2 regions of the Pseudoalteromonas sp. 2CM41L genome follow, and region 2 is predicted to be linked to the other one. Evidence: riboswitches for the same ligand, from Rfam matches in the RefSeq annotation. Region 2 holds a riboswitch; the other holds the start of a gene.
The links. Region 2 has a riboswitch for lysine ahead of lysC (lysine-sensitive aspartokinase 3). Riboswitches for the same ligand answer to the same signal wherever they lie in the genome.

Region 1: it holds a riboswitch for lysine, as region 2 does, so the genes downstream of both, dapA (4-hydroxy-tetrahydrodipicolinate synthase) here and lysC (lysine-sensitive aspartokinase 3) in region 2, are expected to answer to the same signal.

Annotation. Positions count from the first base shown of each region.
Region 1 is NZ_JALNTN010000009.1:79,873-87,794, reverse strand. Features, by position in the region: gene MTF64_RS12090 (PLP-dependent decarboxylase) at 1-210, opposite strand, end outside; gene MTF64_RS12085 (2,3,4,5-tetrahydropyridine-2,6-dicarboxylate N-succinyltransferase) at 210-950, opposite strand; gene dapA (4-hydroxy-tetrahydrodipicolinate synthase) at 966-1,850, opposite strand; lysine riboswitch at 1,979-2,175, opposite strand; gene MTF64_RS12075 (DNA-3-methyladenine glycosylase I) at 2,370-3,074, shown strand; gene MTF64_RS12070 (protein adenylyltransferase SelO family protein) at 3,077-4,483, shown strand; gene MTF64_RS12065 (OmpA family protein) at 4,819-5,877, shown strand; gene acnB (bifunctional aconitate hydratase 2/2-methylisocitrate dehydratase) at 6,186-7,922, shown strand, end outside.
Region 2 is NZ_JALNTN010000003.1:126,288-134,209, forward strand. Features, by position in the region: gene MTF64_RS05430 (ATPase) at 1-858, opposite strand, end outside; gene MTF64_RS05435 (hypothetical protein) at 855-1,403, opposite strand; gene MTF64_RS05440 (hypothetical protein) at 1,407-2,678, opposite strand; lysine riboswitch at 2,969-3,141, shown strand; gene lysC (lysine-sensitive aspartokinase 3) at 3,218-4,603, shown strand; gene MTF64_RS05450 (4'-phosphopantetheinyl transferase superfamily protein) at 4,622-5,365, opposite strand; gene MTF64_RS05455 (sodium-dependent transporter) at 5,504-6,826, shown strand; gene MTF64_RS05460 (2-hydroxyacid dehydrogenase) at 6,893-7,873, opposite strand.

The DNA.
Region 1 (7,922 bases), on a different contig from region 2:
GTCAAAGTTAAATCCGGCGCTGTCTAGGCATTGAATAACCTTAGAAAGCGGATTGGCTTTTACCGCATACCAAAGCTTTACATCGGTTTGCGCAACTAAACGGGTAAGGTGTGCGTTTAGTTTGTCTAAGTCGTAAACAAAAAAAGGTGTATCAAGTTGCTGAGTAAGTGTATTCACGGCGGCCTTGATAGGCGTGCTCAAAAAGCTCATTATCGTAAAACCTCTTCTAGCAATAACGATGCATCGCTTTGCTCGTCGCGGTATTTAACAATGAGTGCACACGACATGCTTAAGCCTTGCTCACGAGCCCATTCGTTAGACGCAGGGCGAGAGCCTGGTATTACAATAGCGTACTCTGGAATTGGCTCGCCTTTATCTAGCTGGCGCTCGTTAACACAGTCGTAAACCGGAATAGTGGCAGATAAACGCACACCTGGGGCAAGTACAGCGCCTTTTTTAACCACTACGCCTTCAACAATAACACAACCTGCGCCAATAAACGCATCGTCTTCAACCACGACTGGGCTTGCCCCAATTGGCTCAAGTACACCACCAAGTTGAACAGCTGCGCTTAAATGTACATTTTTACCAACTTGTGCACATGAACCCACTAATGCGTGGCTATCAACCATAGTACCTTCGTCGATGTATGCGCCAATATTTACGTACGCTGGTGGCATAATAATAGTGCCTTTAGCTACGTAGGCACCGCGGCGAACACTGGTGCCACCTGGTACCATACGCACGCCATCGTCAGTGCTAAATTCTTGCGGTGCAAGGTTGTGCTTATCAACAAACCCGCCTGCAAACTCGGTGTTAGTGCCATTTTTAAAGGCTTCTAAAATGCCTTGTTTTACTTCTACGTTAGCTTCCCATTGGCCGCTTTCGTTTTGTGATGCTGCGCGTACTGCGCCCGATTCTAAATTATTTAGTAGTTCTAACCAGCTCATTATAAAAACCTGTGTTTAATGCCAAGATAAAATGGTGTCGTTTGCAGTGGTAATGCAATCGGTTTGCGTTAACTCAAGATGCGTTAAAGGTGGACGCAGCAGTGGGCTATTTAAACGCCCTTGCTGGTGCATTAGCACTTTAACGGGAATAGGGTTTGCTACAGCAAATAGGCTATTGATAGCCCGAGTCCACTGAGCAAATAAATTGGGGTGTTGACCGCTTAGGCTGCGCTTTACAAATTCGTGTGTTTGCAAAGGCCATGCATTGGCCGCAACCGAAACTAAGCCTTTTGCACCTGCTTGGGCAAAGTAGGGCATAAGTGCATCGTCGCCACTGTATAGCGCTAAATTAGGCGCGGCTTGTCGGTATGCTTCAAATTGGGTGATGTTGCCACTGGCTTCTTTTAAAGCCCACAGTTTTGGGTGCGCTTTTAAGTTTTCAATGGTTTCGATAGGAATGCTTACACCGCTGCGCCCAGGTACGTTGTACAACATACACGGATGCGCGCTTTCGTTTAATAAGCTTTCGTACCAATGTGTTTGACCTACAGCCCCTGGTTTTGCATAAAGAGGCGAGCCTAATAAGTAGCTGTGAATAGGTAATTGGTTACAGTAGCTAACCCATTCTTTTTGTTGGGCCAAGTTACTACCACCAACAGCAACCATAAGCGGTACACTGGGTTTTAATTGGCACACGTGCTCAACAATGCCTTGCTGCTCTTTAAGCGTAAGGGCTAAGCCTTCACCTGTGCTACCGAGCAGTAAAATACCGTTGCGTGCCGCTTCTTGTTCGCTAACAAGTGTTGTGAGCGTGTCGTAGTCAACATTACCTTGTTGATCAAACGGCGTAACAAGCGCTGTCCACAGTGCGTAGTCGTCTAAATTGAAGTTGTGAATCATCTCTTACGAACCTATAAGGTGTTCGAGATATTAAGGAGGCTGTATGATGTGAGCCGCATTAACGTCGTTCGAACAGTATTCGAAGAGCGAATGGGCTTAAAATAATAGGGCGCACGGCCTTATTATTTAAGACCAGAAGCTCTCCACCAAACTAATAAGCTGCTCTAAAACAGCTATTGGTGACAGTCGCTAGGATTCAACCTAGTCGCCCGAAGTAATTGCTTCGCAAAAGCGTTTACCTCTCGGCGGTATTCCCCTCACATATGCTCACTGGAGTTTGCGCTCCTAACATACGCTACCTGAATAACGCACCTCTTCTAGCCCTTTGTATTTTGTTTAACCGCAAAAGGTTTAACAAAATACAATTTAAATAGGGTAATTGCGGCGATTAAAACATTTTAGCCGTCTAGGTGTCAAGTTGCAGGATACAGATTAGTTCATCGAAAATGTGGGTGGTTACGTATTAGCTGCTTTTCTCGTAAACTAACCCTATGAGCAGTGATGAGGTATTTAATAAGTATGGAAAAATTTAGCGATATTTATCAGCGAGCAGTAGAGCGAAAAGGTTCTGAAAAAATGCTTAAGTTATTACTAGCAAAACCCTTATCTAAAAAAGCATTAAGCGCATTAAGTGACGACGACTGGCTTGAAGAGTTTACCCGTAAAGTATTTCAAAGCGGGTTTTACTGGTCGGTAATAAACAGTAAATGGCCAGGTTTTAGAGAGGTTTTTTGGCAGTTTAGTGTTGATAAATTACTTATGATGCCGCCCGATATGCTCGAGCAAAAAGCAACTGATGAGCGTATTATTCGTAATTATAAAAAGGTAAAAACAATTCCTGAAAATGCCTACATGATCCACGAAATAGCTCAGGAACATGGCAGTTTTAGCAAGTTTGTAGCTAACTGGCCAAGCGATGACATTATTGGTTTATGGACATATTTAAAAAAACACGGCGCCCGTTTGGGTGGAAATACTGGCCCGTATGCCTTGAGAGCGCTTGGTAAAGATACTTTTTTACTTTCGCGAGATGTGGAAAGTTACCTAAGAGCGCACAAAATTATAGATGGCGGTCTGCAAACTAAAAAATCGCTCACTGCCGCACAGGCATTTTTTAACGAAATGCAAAAGCAAAGTGGTTTGAGCCTGCAAGAACTTAGCTTAATTGTGGCTTACGGCGTGGGCGACAATCGCGTAGGCATAAGCCAACAAACAGAGGATTAACCATGAAACTAGTGCCAAGATACACAGACATAGCAGATAACTTTGCAATAGAGGATCAACCTTCAAGCGTTGCTGCCCCGCAATTACTTTTGTGGAACGAAGTCTTAGCACAGCAGTTTAATATAGATGTTGAGCCAGCGCTGCGCGCCAGTACTTTTGCTGGTAACGAGCCACAACCGGTAAGTGCTGTAGCGCTTGGCTATTCTGGGCATCAGTTTGGGCACTTTTCGCCGCGCTTGGGTGATGGGCGAGCGCACTTACTGGGTGCTATCAGCGATGATAAAAATCAGCTGTGGGATATTCAGTTAAAAGGCTCAGGCGCCACGCCTTTTTCAAGAGGAGGCGATGGACGATGCGCATTAGGCCCCGCTATTCGCGAGTATATTATGAGCGAGGCTATGCACAGCTTAGGGATAAAAACCACGCGGTGTTTGGCTGTTGTCGGCACAGGCGAAGCTGTTTATCGTAATCCGCCGCAACCTGGCGCAATTGTTACTCGCTTAGCAAGTAGCCATATTCGCGTTGGCTCGTTTCAGTATTTAGCAACTCAAGGTGATGTAGAGGGATTAAAAAAATTAGCTGATGTAGCCATTGAACGCCATTACCCAAGTATTCAATCAACTGCGGCTCAGCGCTATTTAGACTTTTTAGCAGCCGTTATAAATAGTCAGCTAGCGCTGGTTATTAGCTGGATGCGAGTGGGCTTTATTCATGGCGTTATGAATACTGATAATACCTTGATAAGCGGCGAAACTATCGACTACGGCCCGTGTGCAATGATGAATACCTTTGATTTTGATACCGTGTTTAGCTCAATTGATAAGCAAGGTCGCTATGCCTATGGTAATCAGCCAAATATTGTAAGTTGGAACTGCGCGCGTTTAGCCGAGAGCCTAATCCCGCTAATAGATGAAGATGACGAACAAGCTGTAAGTTTAATGACGCCGCTAATTAATCAGTTTTCTACGTTATTTAACGAGCAATATAATCAAATGTGGGCACAAAAATTAGGCTTAGCAGGTTATAACGAAGACGATGTAGAGCTTGTAAGTAAGTTATTATTGTTATTTCAAGAGCATAAGCTCGATTACACCAACACCTTTGATGCCCTAACCGAGTCACTAAAGGGTGGCAAAGTGCCAGATAAATTAACGCAATGGGCCCAGTTATGGCAAAAAAGATGTGATGAAAACAGCTATAACCTTATGAGAGCGGCTAACCCAAGGGTTATACCGCGTAATCACATCGTCGAAGAAATCCTCGCGCAATATAATCAACACGGCGAGAGTGAGCTGCTAAGCGACTTCTTAGCGGTGATGAGTAACCCATATGATAAAACAGCTAACTTAGCCCGCTTTCAAGAGACAGGTAAAGATGACAAGGGCTATCAAACTTTTTGCGGTACTTAAGTATTGTAATTAATTGTAAGTTACTGATTATAAATAGTCATTTTTAAATGGTTCAGTGTCCAATGATTGAGCAGTTATATACTCGGTGGTATTGTTCGCATTCATAAAAAGTAACTATTTGTAAATTACCATAATTTATTAATTGCCGATTAGGTAAAAATTTTCACTTAACCTACAATTGGTGGTTGGAATGTCTGTATATCGTTGAAAAAATTTATAATCTTTATTTTTTCGTTAAGTATCGATTAACAAAAGCTCAGGTAGTGTGTACAAAACTGGTTGAGCTAGCATTGATTAGCTACAATTTTCTAAGTTGTTAAAATGGGAAGAAAACAATGAAATTAAAATCACTTACAATTGCAATTGCGTTAGCTGCAACTAGCGCGTCTACATTCGCTGCCGATAAAGAAGAAGGCCTTTACCTTGGTGTTTTCGGTGACTACTATGATGCGTCATGGAAAAACATGCGCGCACAAACTGGCCTTGATGTAAACGAGTCAACTGGTTGGGGTGTAGAAGCAGGTTACCGTTTCAGCGATTACTGGAGCGCACGCCTTGAGTATGCAGATATGGACTTTAACGCGTTCGATAAAGTAGCGGGTAATCGTAATAATATCGACGGCGAGCGTTACGGTATTGATGCGCTTTACCACCTTGACGGCGGCCCTTTCTACGGTCTATTCGGTATTAAAGAAATGGACGTAGTAGATGACAACACATTCTTAAACGCAGGTGTTGGTTACCAACACTTTATTACTGATGGCTTTTTCGTAAACGCTGAAACTGCGGTATACCAAGGTCTTGATAAAGGTTACACAGATGTAGGTGCTAAAATTGGTATTAACTACTTATTTGGCCAAAACTCTATGCCTGCACAGCCTGTAGAACCAGCGCCTACAGCAGTAGTAGAAGTACCTGTAGAACCTAAAGACAGCGACAACGACAACATCCTAGATAAAGATGATAAATGTCCTAACACGCCAATGACAGACGCTGTTGATGGCGATGGCTGTACTTTATACGAAGACCGTGAAGTAACAACAAGCTTATTAGTTACTTTCCCACATGATTCTGCACAAGTTGGTCAACGTTACTTTGACGACATTGCATCAGTATCTGAGTTCTTAAAAGAGCACGAAGATACAACTGTACTACTTGAAGGCCACGCGTCAGCGGTAGGTAACGCAAACTACAACAAGATGCTTTCTAAAAAGCGTGCTGATGATGTAGCACAAGAGCTAATTAAAGATGGCATTGCTGAAGATCGCATTACAACTGTTGGTCTAGGTGAAGAACGTCTTAAAAACACAGCTAACACGAAAGAAGCTCACGCTGAAAACCGTCGTGTAGAAGCACATGTAAAATCTATTGAACGTGTAAAAGTTAAGCGTTAATAGTTACTTACTTTATTTTAAAAACCCAGCTTAGTGCTGGGTTTTTTTATGCCTTTAAAACAGCATATGCAGTATTAATTTGATTAAACAAGAATGATTATTACTTAACAAACATTCACGAAAATAGAATTTACGCTTACCACTATTCATAATATTTATAGTCGGTATAATCAGTTGCTTAGCTGGATGGATTTTCATCTATACATAAAAGCTTTATAATCCCGCGTTAGAATACTATAAGTATTGGGTTACTTTTTTTGCGCATGAGGCGCTACCGAATACTTTCACGTCACCAAGAGGGCAATATTGTGCTACAAGAATATCGTAAACACGTAGAAGAACGTGCCGCGTTAGGTATCGTACCAGCGCCATTAGATGCTCAGCAAACGGCTGATCTTATTGAACTAATTAAAAACCCACCAGCGGGTGAAGAAGAGTTCATCTTAGATTTACTAATCAACCGCGTACCACCAGGCGTTGATGATGCAGCATACATCAAAGCAGGCTTTTTAGCGGCAGTTGCTAAAGGCGAAGCACAATCTCCATTAGTATCTAAAGAAAAAGCAGCAGAATTATTAGGTACAATGTTAGGTGGTTACAACATCGCCCCAATGATTGAGCTACTTGATGACGAAACACTTGCGCCTATCGCTGTAAAAGGTCTATCAAACACATTATTAATGTTTGATGCATTTTACGACGTAGAAGAAAAAGCAAAAGCAGGTAACGAGCACGCTAAAAAGATTATTCAATCTTGGGCAGACGCTGAATGGTTTACTAACAAGCCAGCTGTTGCTGAAAAAATCTCTGTTACTGTATTTAAAGTAACCGGCGAGACAAACACTGATGATTTATCACCAGCACCAGATGCATGGTCACGTCCAGATATCCCACTTCATGCTTTAGCAATGCTAAAAAATGAGCGCGACGGTATCACTCCTGACAAAGCGGGTGAAGTAGGTCCAATCACTAAACTTGAAGAATTAAAAACACAAGGTTTACCACTTGCATACGTAGGTGACGTTGTAGGTACTGGTTCTTCTCGTAAATCTGCAACTAACTCTGTGCTTTGGTTTATGGGTGATGATATCCCATACGTACCTAATAAGCGCGTTGGTGGTGTATGTTTAGGTAACAAAATTGCGCCTATCTTCTTCAACACAATGGAAGATTCAGGTGCGTTACCAATCGAGTTAAATGTTGATGAGTTCAACATGGGTGATCAAATTGATATTTACCCATACGAAGGTGTAGTTAAACGCCACGGTACTGATGACGTTATCTCTACTTTTGAACTTAAATCAGACGTAATTTTAGATGAAGTACGTGCCGGCGGCCGTATTCCTCTAATCATTGGTCGTGGTTTAACAGACAAAGCACGTACCTCTTTAGGTTTAGGTGCTACTGACGTATTTAAAGTACCAGCAGTAACAGAAGTGTCTGATAAAGGCTTTACACTAGCGCAAAAAATGGTTGGTAAAGCATGTAACGTAGCAGGTATTCGCCCAGGCCAATACTGTGAGCCAAAAATGACCACTGTAGGTTCGCAAGATACTACAGGTCCTATGACACGTGATGAGCTTAAAGACTTAGCATGTTTAGGTTTCTCTGCAGATTTAACAATGCAGTCATTCTGTCATACCTCTGCTTACCCTAAACCAATTGACGTAAACACTCACCATACGCTTCCTGATTTCATCATGAACCGTGGCGGTGTTTCACTTCGCCCTGGTGATGGTGTAATTCACTCTTGGTTAAACCGTATGTTATTACCAGATACTGTAGGTACTGGTGGTGATTCACATACACGTTTCCCATTAGGTATTTCGTTCCCAGCGGGTTCAGGTGCAGTAGCGTTCGCAGCAGCAACAGGTGTTATGCCACTTGATATGCCTGAGTCTATTTTGGTTCGCTTTAAAGGTGAAATGCAACCAGGTATCACTTTACGTGACCTAGTACACGCAATCCCTTACTACGGTATTAAGCAAGGCTTATTAACAGTAGAGAAAAAAGGTAAAATCAACGAATTCTCTGGTCGCGTACTA
Region 2 (7,922 bases):
GCTTAGTTGCTCTTCTTGGTAGGTATCAAAGTCTATTAATGCTTGATCAATTTTAGGCGCGTAGGCTGCTAACTTACCTTTAAGCACGGTTTGGTTTTCAAGCATTGATTCAAGCGCTGTTATTGGCTCTTGCATTGATTCAAGCGCTTTTAACTCGCGTTTAGCCCGATTTACTTTATCAAACGAGCGACGCCATACTTCGTAAAAGTCCACTTTAGAGTTAGACATATGGCGTTCAAACACACGTAGCATAAAGCGTTTAACATCGCTTGCGCCTAATTTGTGTAAGTTAAGAATACGCCTAAAAATTTCTTTATAAATGGCGGAGTCTTGCACATTATTTAGCGGGATCATTTTTAAATTAATGTCGCCGTCAAAAGGGGTTGCGCCGCCGGTAAGCAGGGCGTTTAGCTCTTGTGCTTTAAGCTCTATAGGGTTGTAACCTTGCGTTTTTAAATGATTAAACAGCTTGGTAAACTTAATAATGGTATTACCTTGCGTGTACTGCGCTAAATCAAGTTTGCCCTGATAACAAAAGTACTGGTGCGCGTAACCGGCTATTTTACCAAGGCCTGCTACACCAATAACCACCGAGCCATGGGGGAGGTTGGCTTCGAGCAAAATGTACGACTGATCCGATGAAAAATAAAATTTACGGGTTTCATCTAAATCGTGCCCGTCCCATTCGGTTAGGCGCAAATCATTTATTAGCGGAAATTGCAGGGCGTTAATAACCGAGCTTTTACCGGTATTGTTAGGTGCACAAATAGAGCTGCTTTTATCAAGCGGAATAACACATTTTGCATAGCCTGCGGTATTAAGTAGGGCGAGTTTACTTAGTCCGTATAAGTTTTTCATTGCTCGTCCTCTGTAATGTAGGTTTCTTCGTTTACTTCCATAAGTGCATCAATATAGCGGTGAATAGGCGCTTGTAGCATAAAGCCGCCTTCGACTTCGCGGGCAAGGCCTAAACGTACCATGCGCAGGTATACGTCTTTTCGTAAATCTGAGCCCGAAAATATCTCAAGTTGATCAAACAAGTGTTTATTAATTTGCACTAAGGTTTGCATCAGTTCTAAGTCGTTTACTTCATCAAATAGGGCACGCATTGGGTCTTTACCCGTATTGGCAAAGTGCTCAATTAAAATGTAAATAGTCAGTGCAATAGCACGGGATATTTTACCCATGTTTGGCGTGCTTTCGTCGCTGGCAAAGTAGTAAAAGCCGCGGCTGTCGTGTTTTAAATCGTGGCCAAGGGCGTTAAATAAGGCGCTGTAAGATTCTATGTGCTGGTCAAGCTCTTGCCACATTACGTTGTCTTGTTCGCAAATATGGTAACCCGCACCTAATTTTTTATTAATGGCTTGTAGGTGCGTAAGCTCGTCTAAGTTTATATGTGTCATGTGTTACTCGTCTGCCTGTGTATCTGGCTGAGGCGCAGAATTAAATGGGTATAACGAAAAATGTTGGCCGGCAATTTTTACGCGTGTTTTTTCATCGCTTTGGCTAATGTGAATTTCACTGTCGCTGACTAGTTTTTGATATAAAAATAGCATTTCGTCGGCGTCTAATTCTGGGTAGCTTTCATCTAAAAATTGCAGTAATGGCTGGGGCTTTTTACGTTTTTTATTAAAGCGTTTTGCAAAGCTTGTTTTAACATCGTGGTAATCAGGAATGTTTGGCGTAACAAATGCCGGCACGTCTTGTTGCTCTGGGAGCTGGTATTCTTCGTGTTCAAATTCTACCAAGCTTGCCATATAGGCAACTATATGACGCTGCTGGCCAAGCGAATAACGCTGCGCATCGCTTACAAAGTTTGGTTGTACCGCGCTTAGCATGTTGTCTACGCCATTTTTACGCACAAGGCCCAGCACTTTTGCTGCCTGGCGGGTAATTAGGTTATTACGGCGTAGCTCTTCGCGCAGTGGCATAAGCATATCGGCACTTTTGCGTAAGCTTTCTCGGCCAACTAAATGCATTTCGAGTATCCGAGTACGCAATTGCTCAAGCATACGTTTGTCGTTGTAGGCTTTACCTGAGCGTTCAATGTGCTCTATTTGCTTACTTATTTGTTGCTCAATAAGTGTAAAACAGGCATGAAAGTCACCGCGAATATCGACCATTTCAAGCATCGGCTCTATGTATTCGTCAAAGGCTTCTATTACCGCTTTGTAGCGCTTTTGCAAAGATTGCACCGCGTGATCAGATTTAGCTTGCTCAACAATGTTTAAAATAGCGTTTTCGTTGTGCGCGTAAAGCTTCATTATTTTACGCACCCGATCATCCATAATGCGGCTATAGCGGCGTAAATCGTCAAAGTCTTCTATTTCGCCGGCATTATCTAATCGGTTTCCTAGGCGTGCTAAATCATCAACCAAAACGCTAATTTCTTGTGCTAAACCTAGGTGTTCTTCTTGTAATAAAAAGGTCGCAAAATCGGCAATGGCGCGGTTTATTTCAAGCTGGGATGATTTAGCCAATGGAATAAGTATATCTTGATTGAGCAAACGATTTGTTTCTTTGTAAATGCGCTCGTTTGTCCATGTGGGCTGTTTTTGCTTAATGGCGTTTTGCACGTCTTTGAGGCTAAAGTCGGCCATTTTAAAACGTTTAAATAATAGCTCTAAAACACCCCAATGTTCGCTAAGGGTATTAAGCAGCTTTTTAGCTGGGATCATAATGCGGTGATACATCCTAGTAATGAGTTAACTACACTTAAAGCAGAGCGTAGTTTTTATATTTTTATAATAAAAAGTACTCGTTATTAACTGGCTTAATTTACACATTTTTTTAGCTGGCGTACAGGCGAGTTATATTAAGCGCTGTAAAAGTAGCCAGCAATGTAAACCTTGGCTAAATTATTCGCGTTATATTAACTAAAACACCTTGACAGCTAGACGTCTAAACGATAACTTTCAAAGCCCCGCTACACAGTGGGGTTTTGTTTTATTAGCCACAGGTTAATACAACATTCAGAAGAGGTGCGATACTTAGGTATTTAATGGTAGGTGACGAACGCCCATAACCATTAAAGAGGGAAGTACTCGCCGAGGAAAACAAGGTTACGTCAACCATGTTTTTCGGTTTATGGGGCTGAATCCCCAAAACTGTCACCAACTTAGGTGGAGAGCTTCTGGCAGTGGACACATCTTATTTGCATTCCTTTGCCAAGTTCTTCTTGTTTTTTAGCGGTTTGGATACCGCGAAAGGAGACGAAATGACTACCCAATCAGTGCCACAAACAGTATCAGGCGCAAAATCAGATTACATCGTTGCCAAATTTGGCGGAACCAGTGTTGCAAACTTTGAAGCGATGAGTCGCTGCAGCGAAATTATTGTTGCAGATAAAAGCGTACGTATTGTAGCTGTGAGCGCCAGTGCCGGCGTAACTAACCACTTAGTTGCACTGTGCAAACCCGACCTTAGTAAAGAGCAGCGCCAAGAACACATCGATGGCGTATTGGCTATTCAACAGGCTATTTTAGATGAGCTGTCGCTTGATGCCGATTTAGCGGTGGGTTTTAACGAGACGTTAAAAGCATTTCAAACGTTAGCCCTTGAAACACTCACCACTGATCAACAACACGATGAGCTGCTTAGCTTTGGCGAGCGTTTATCGTCTTATTTATTTGCTCAAGTGCTGCGCTTAAAAGGCTTAAATGCAGATAGGTTTGATGTACGCAAAGTGCTTAAAACTGATAGCCAATTTGGTAAAGCAACGCCCGATGTTGCGGCCACTGCACAAGCTGCTAAAGACCTATTAATTCCGTTATTAGATGAGCAAGTAATAATTACACAAGGGTTTATTGGTAGTGATGAATTTGGCCAAACCACAACGCTTGGTCGTGGTGGCTCTGACTACAGCGCGGCGTTATTAGCAGAGGCTATTAACGCCAAAAGTGTACATATTTGGACCGATGTAGTGGGTATTTTTAGCACCGACCCGCGTTTATGCGCTAAGGCAACGCCAATTGCCCGTTTAAGCTTTGATGAAGCCGCAGAAATGGCGACATTTGGCGCAAAAGTATTGCACCCTGCGACAATTTTACCAGCAAGCCGTAGCCATATTAATGTATTTGTAGGCTCTAGCCGCGAGCCAGAGCGCGGAGGAACGTGGATTGAGCGTGAAAAATCGCAGCAGCCAGGTATTCGTGCCGTTACGCAGCGTAAAAACCAAATATTGCTAACGCTTAAAAGCCCAGAAATGTTATTAGCAAGTGGCTTTTTGGCCCGTGTATTTACTATTTTAAGTGAATTTAATATATCGGTAGATTTAGTTACTACCTCAGAAATTAGTGTTGCCATAACCCTAGATAACGCGCCTAATGCCTCGCGACCTGAGCTTGAGCAAGCGTGTTTAGATAAATTGGCCGAATTTTGTCATGTATCGGTTGAAAACAACTTAACCTTAGTGGCGCTTATAGGGTCTGAAATACAGCTACGCCAGCACGAAATGAACTTAATGAACGTATTAAAAGACTTTAATATTCGATTAATTTGTCATGGTGCAAGCAAGCACAACTTATGCTTTTTAGTAGAGCAAAGCGAGTCAGATACCGTGGTACAAGCAATACACAGCCGCTTATTAGAAAGCGCTGCTTAAGCTTTTAAAGCCAAGTTATTAAGTATCTAAGTTATTAAGTATAAAGCACCGCCAGTCGGTGCTTTTTTTATGCGCCACGCTTATATCAAACTCCTCATTGGCAACCGTTATGGTGTTACTCGATGCTGTTAGGTTTAACAAAGAAAATTCATCAAATACATTTGGGCTAAGCAATTGCGCTATTGGGCGGCTAGTTGCTTTAGCGAGTGCCTCTTTTAAGGTCCAAATTCTAAAAAAGCGGTTGGCTTGCTCTTTTATAGCCAAAGGCGCGGTAATTAAGGCAATTTCAGCCTTATGATAAAAATGCTTAGCGAGCTTTTCGAATGGGCGTTTTAAGTTTATTTTTTCAATATCAAAGCCAAACTCCGCCTTAGTAACATTAAGTGCTACACCAACTAAGCCATGCGAGTGCGAAATACAGGTATTAATAACGGTGTGGTTTATATGGAGCTGTAGTTTTGAGCATTCTTCATTAAAGTGGGTGCTCATTTTATTAAGCGGTATGTGTGCGTATTGGGGCTGAGTATGCTTTGCAAGTTGCTTTAGTAATATACGCGATGCTACATATTCTTGCTTTGCTTGCATGCGTTTACGACGATTTATAACGCTTAGCTCAAATGGGCTTAGGTATTGGGTTAAATCAAGGTGTTCTACATTAAGTGTGTTGGCATTAAACACTAAAATAGTATTGTTGCTAGGGGGTAAATCGCTATAAAAAGAGGGAGCAATACTTAGGGTGTTTTTAAAAAAGTGGTTAGTCATACGCGCTTAAAATAAGTGAGTGCTGTAATTATGAGCGGTTAACAGCGCTTATTTATGCCAAAAGCAATTTTATTACTCAGTTGGCATTAAATATGGTTTAATTCACAATAATCAAAGAATAACAGAATTTGTAGATGTATGGCACAAGTGCGTGATGGATTTCAAAGCCGTTTTGGTTTTGTTTTAGCCGCTGCAGGCGCAGCAGTGGGTTTAGGTAATATTTGGGGTTTTCCTACGCAGGCGGCCAACCATGGTGGCGGTGCATTTTTATTGGTTTACTTTGTAGTTATATTTTTACTTGCGCTACCTGCGCTTTATACCGAACTTTATTTAGGCCACCAAGCGCAAGCAAACCCAGTAAAAGCATTGGGTAATGCGTGGCAAAATACCAACAAAAAAGTAGGGGCTGCCGCAGGATATATTGGCCTTGCGGGCGCTGTGGTTATGCTTAGCTTTTATTCTATTGTAGCTGGGTGGATGCTCTCTTACGCGATAGAGCCTATTACTACATTTTTTGGTTTTACCGCCGCAAGCGAATTTTTACACAGCGACTCTATGGTGCGTAATTTTATATTTACGCCGCTTATGCTTATTTTAACCGCCAGCATTATTTTAAAAGGGGTTAAATCTGGGATTGAAACCTGGTCACGCCGTTTAATGCCATTGTTATTGGTGCTACTAATAGGCTTAATTTTTTATATAGCCAGTTTAGAAGGCGCCAGCGAAGGGTTTGCTGCTTATTTAATTCCTAATTTTAGCCAAGTGCTTGACCCAAATTTAATTATTGCTGCAATGGGGCAGGCGTTTTTCTCGCTTTCATTAGGGGTTGGCTGCATGATGATTTATGGCTCGTACCTGCAGCCAGATGCAAACCTGCCAAAACTAACTGCAAGCGTTGCACTACTTGATACCAGCGTGGCATTTTTAGCAGGTTTACTGATAGTGCCTGCAATTTATGTAGCGCAGCATAACGGGGTAGAGGTGTTTAGCGGCGGAAAACTTATAGGTGAAGGGCAGCTTATATTTGCTATTTTGCCTGAGCTTTTTAGTACCATGGGCGAAATTGGTTTACTAATTGGGTTACTGTTTTTTGTACTTATGTCGATTGCATCGGTTACATCGACTATTTCTACCACAGAAATACCGGTAGCGTTTTTAGTAGAAAACCACCGCGTAGATCGTACTAAAGCAACGTGGGCCGTTAGCCTAGTGGTGTTAATATGCGCTAGTGCAATAATATTAAACTTTGAGTGGCTATTTGGTTTAGTAATCATGCTATTTACTCAGTACCAACTACCACTTATGGGGCTATTTTATTTTATAACCGCAGGTTGGATGTGGAAACGCGGTAATAAGCTTCATAAAGCCAGCACCGGCACGCATTACTGGTTTGCTCAATACATTCGTTTTGTGTGCCCAGTATTAATGACTCTTGTTTTTGCAAACGTTGCGTTTGGCTAAAGTATTTTAAGCTTTACCCGTTATGTAAATAGCAAAACGGGTAAAGCAAATTAATGGGCCGCGGCTTTATAAAACCTCATTGGTTAAAGGTCTCTGTTCATTAATTTCTATTGCGTTTTGTATGGTGGTATTGGCAATTTCGCTAAGGGCCTCTTGAGTAAAAAAGCCTTGGTGGCCAGTTATTAATACGTTTTTAAAACTAACTAAGCGCGAGAATATATCGTCTTGGTTTATTTCGTCGCTATGGTTTTTAAAAAATAGCTCTGACTCCTGCTCGTACACATCAAGCCCTAAATACCCTAGCTTTTTAGTTTTAAGCGCATTTATACACGCTTTGCTATTAACTAGCGCACCGCGCGAAGTGTTAATTAGCATTACCCCAGGTTTCATTTTATTAAATGCATCGTCGTTTATTAAATGGTGTGTTTGCTCATTCAGTGGGCAGTGCAATGAAATTATATCGCTTTGAGTAAGCAGCGAATCTAAATCGGTAATGGTGTAATTGCCAGATGTTGCAAAAGGGTCGCACACTAAAACATGCGCGCCAAAGCCATTTAAAATATTACAAAGGGCAAGGCCAATTTTACCACAGCCTATAATGCCAACTGTTTTGCCGTGTAAGTTAAAGCCTAATAAACCGTTTAAATCAAAGTTGTCTTCGCGTACGCGGTTATAGGCTTTATGTGTTTTACGGCTAAGGGTAAGCATAAGTGCAACACAGTGCTCAGCTACGGCTTCTGGGCTGTATGCGGGCACTCGTAATACCTTAATGTTGTGTGCTTTGGCAGCCACTAAATCAACATTATTAAACCCTGCGCAGCGAAGTAAAATAGTATTAATTCCTTGCTCAGCAAGGTGCTCAATAACGAGGGCGTTAACTGTGTCGTTTACAAATACACACACAGCATCAAACCCTTTAGCAAGCAGGGCTGTTTGCTCGTTCAGTGCTTGCTCAAAGTAACAAATCTCTATTTGAGGGTGCTTGTTAATACTGCGCTCAAAAAAAGGCTGCTCGTATTTTTGCGTACTAAAAAAAGCAATGTTCATGTTATTTACTCCAAAGCCTAGCTGTTATAGCAATCCGTATAATCAAGTG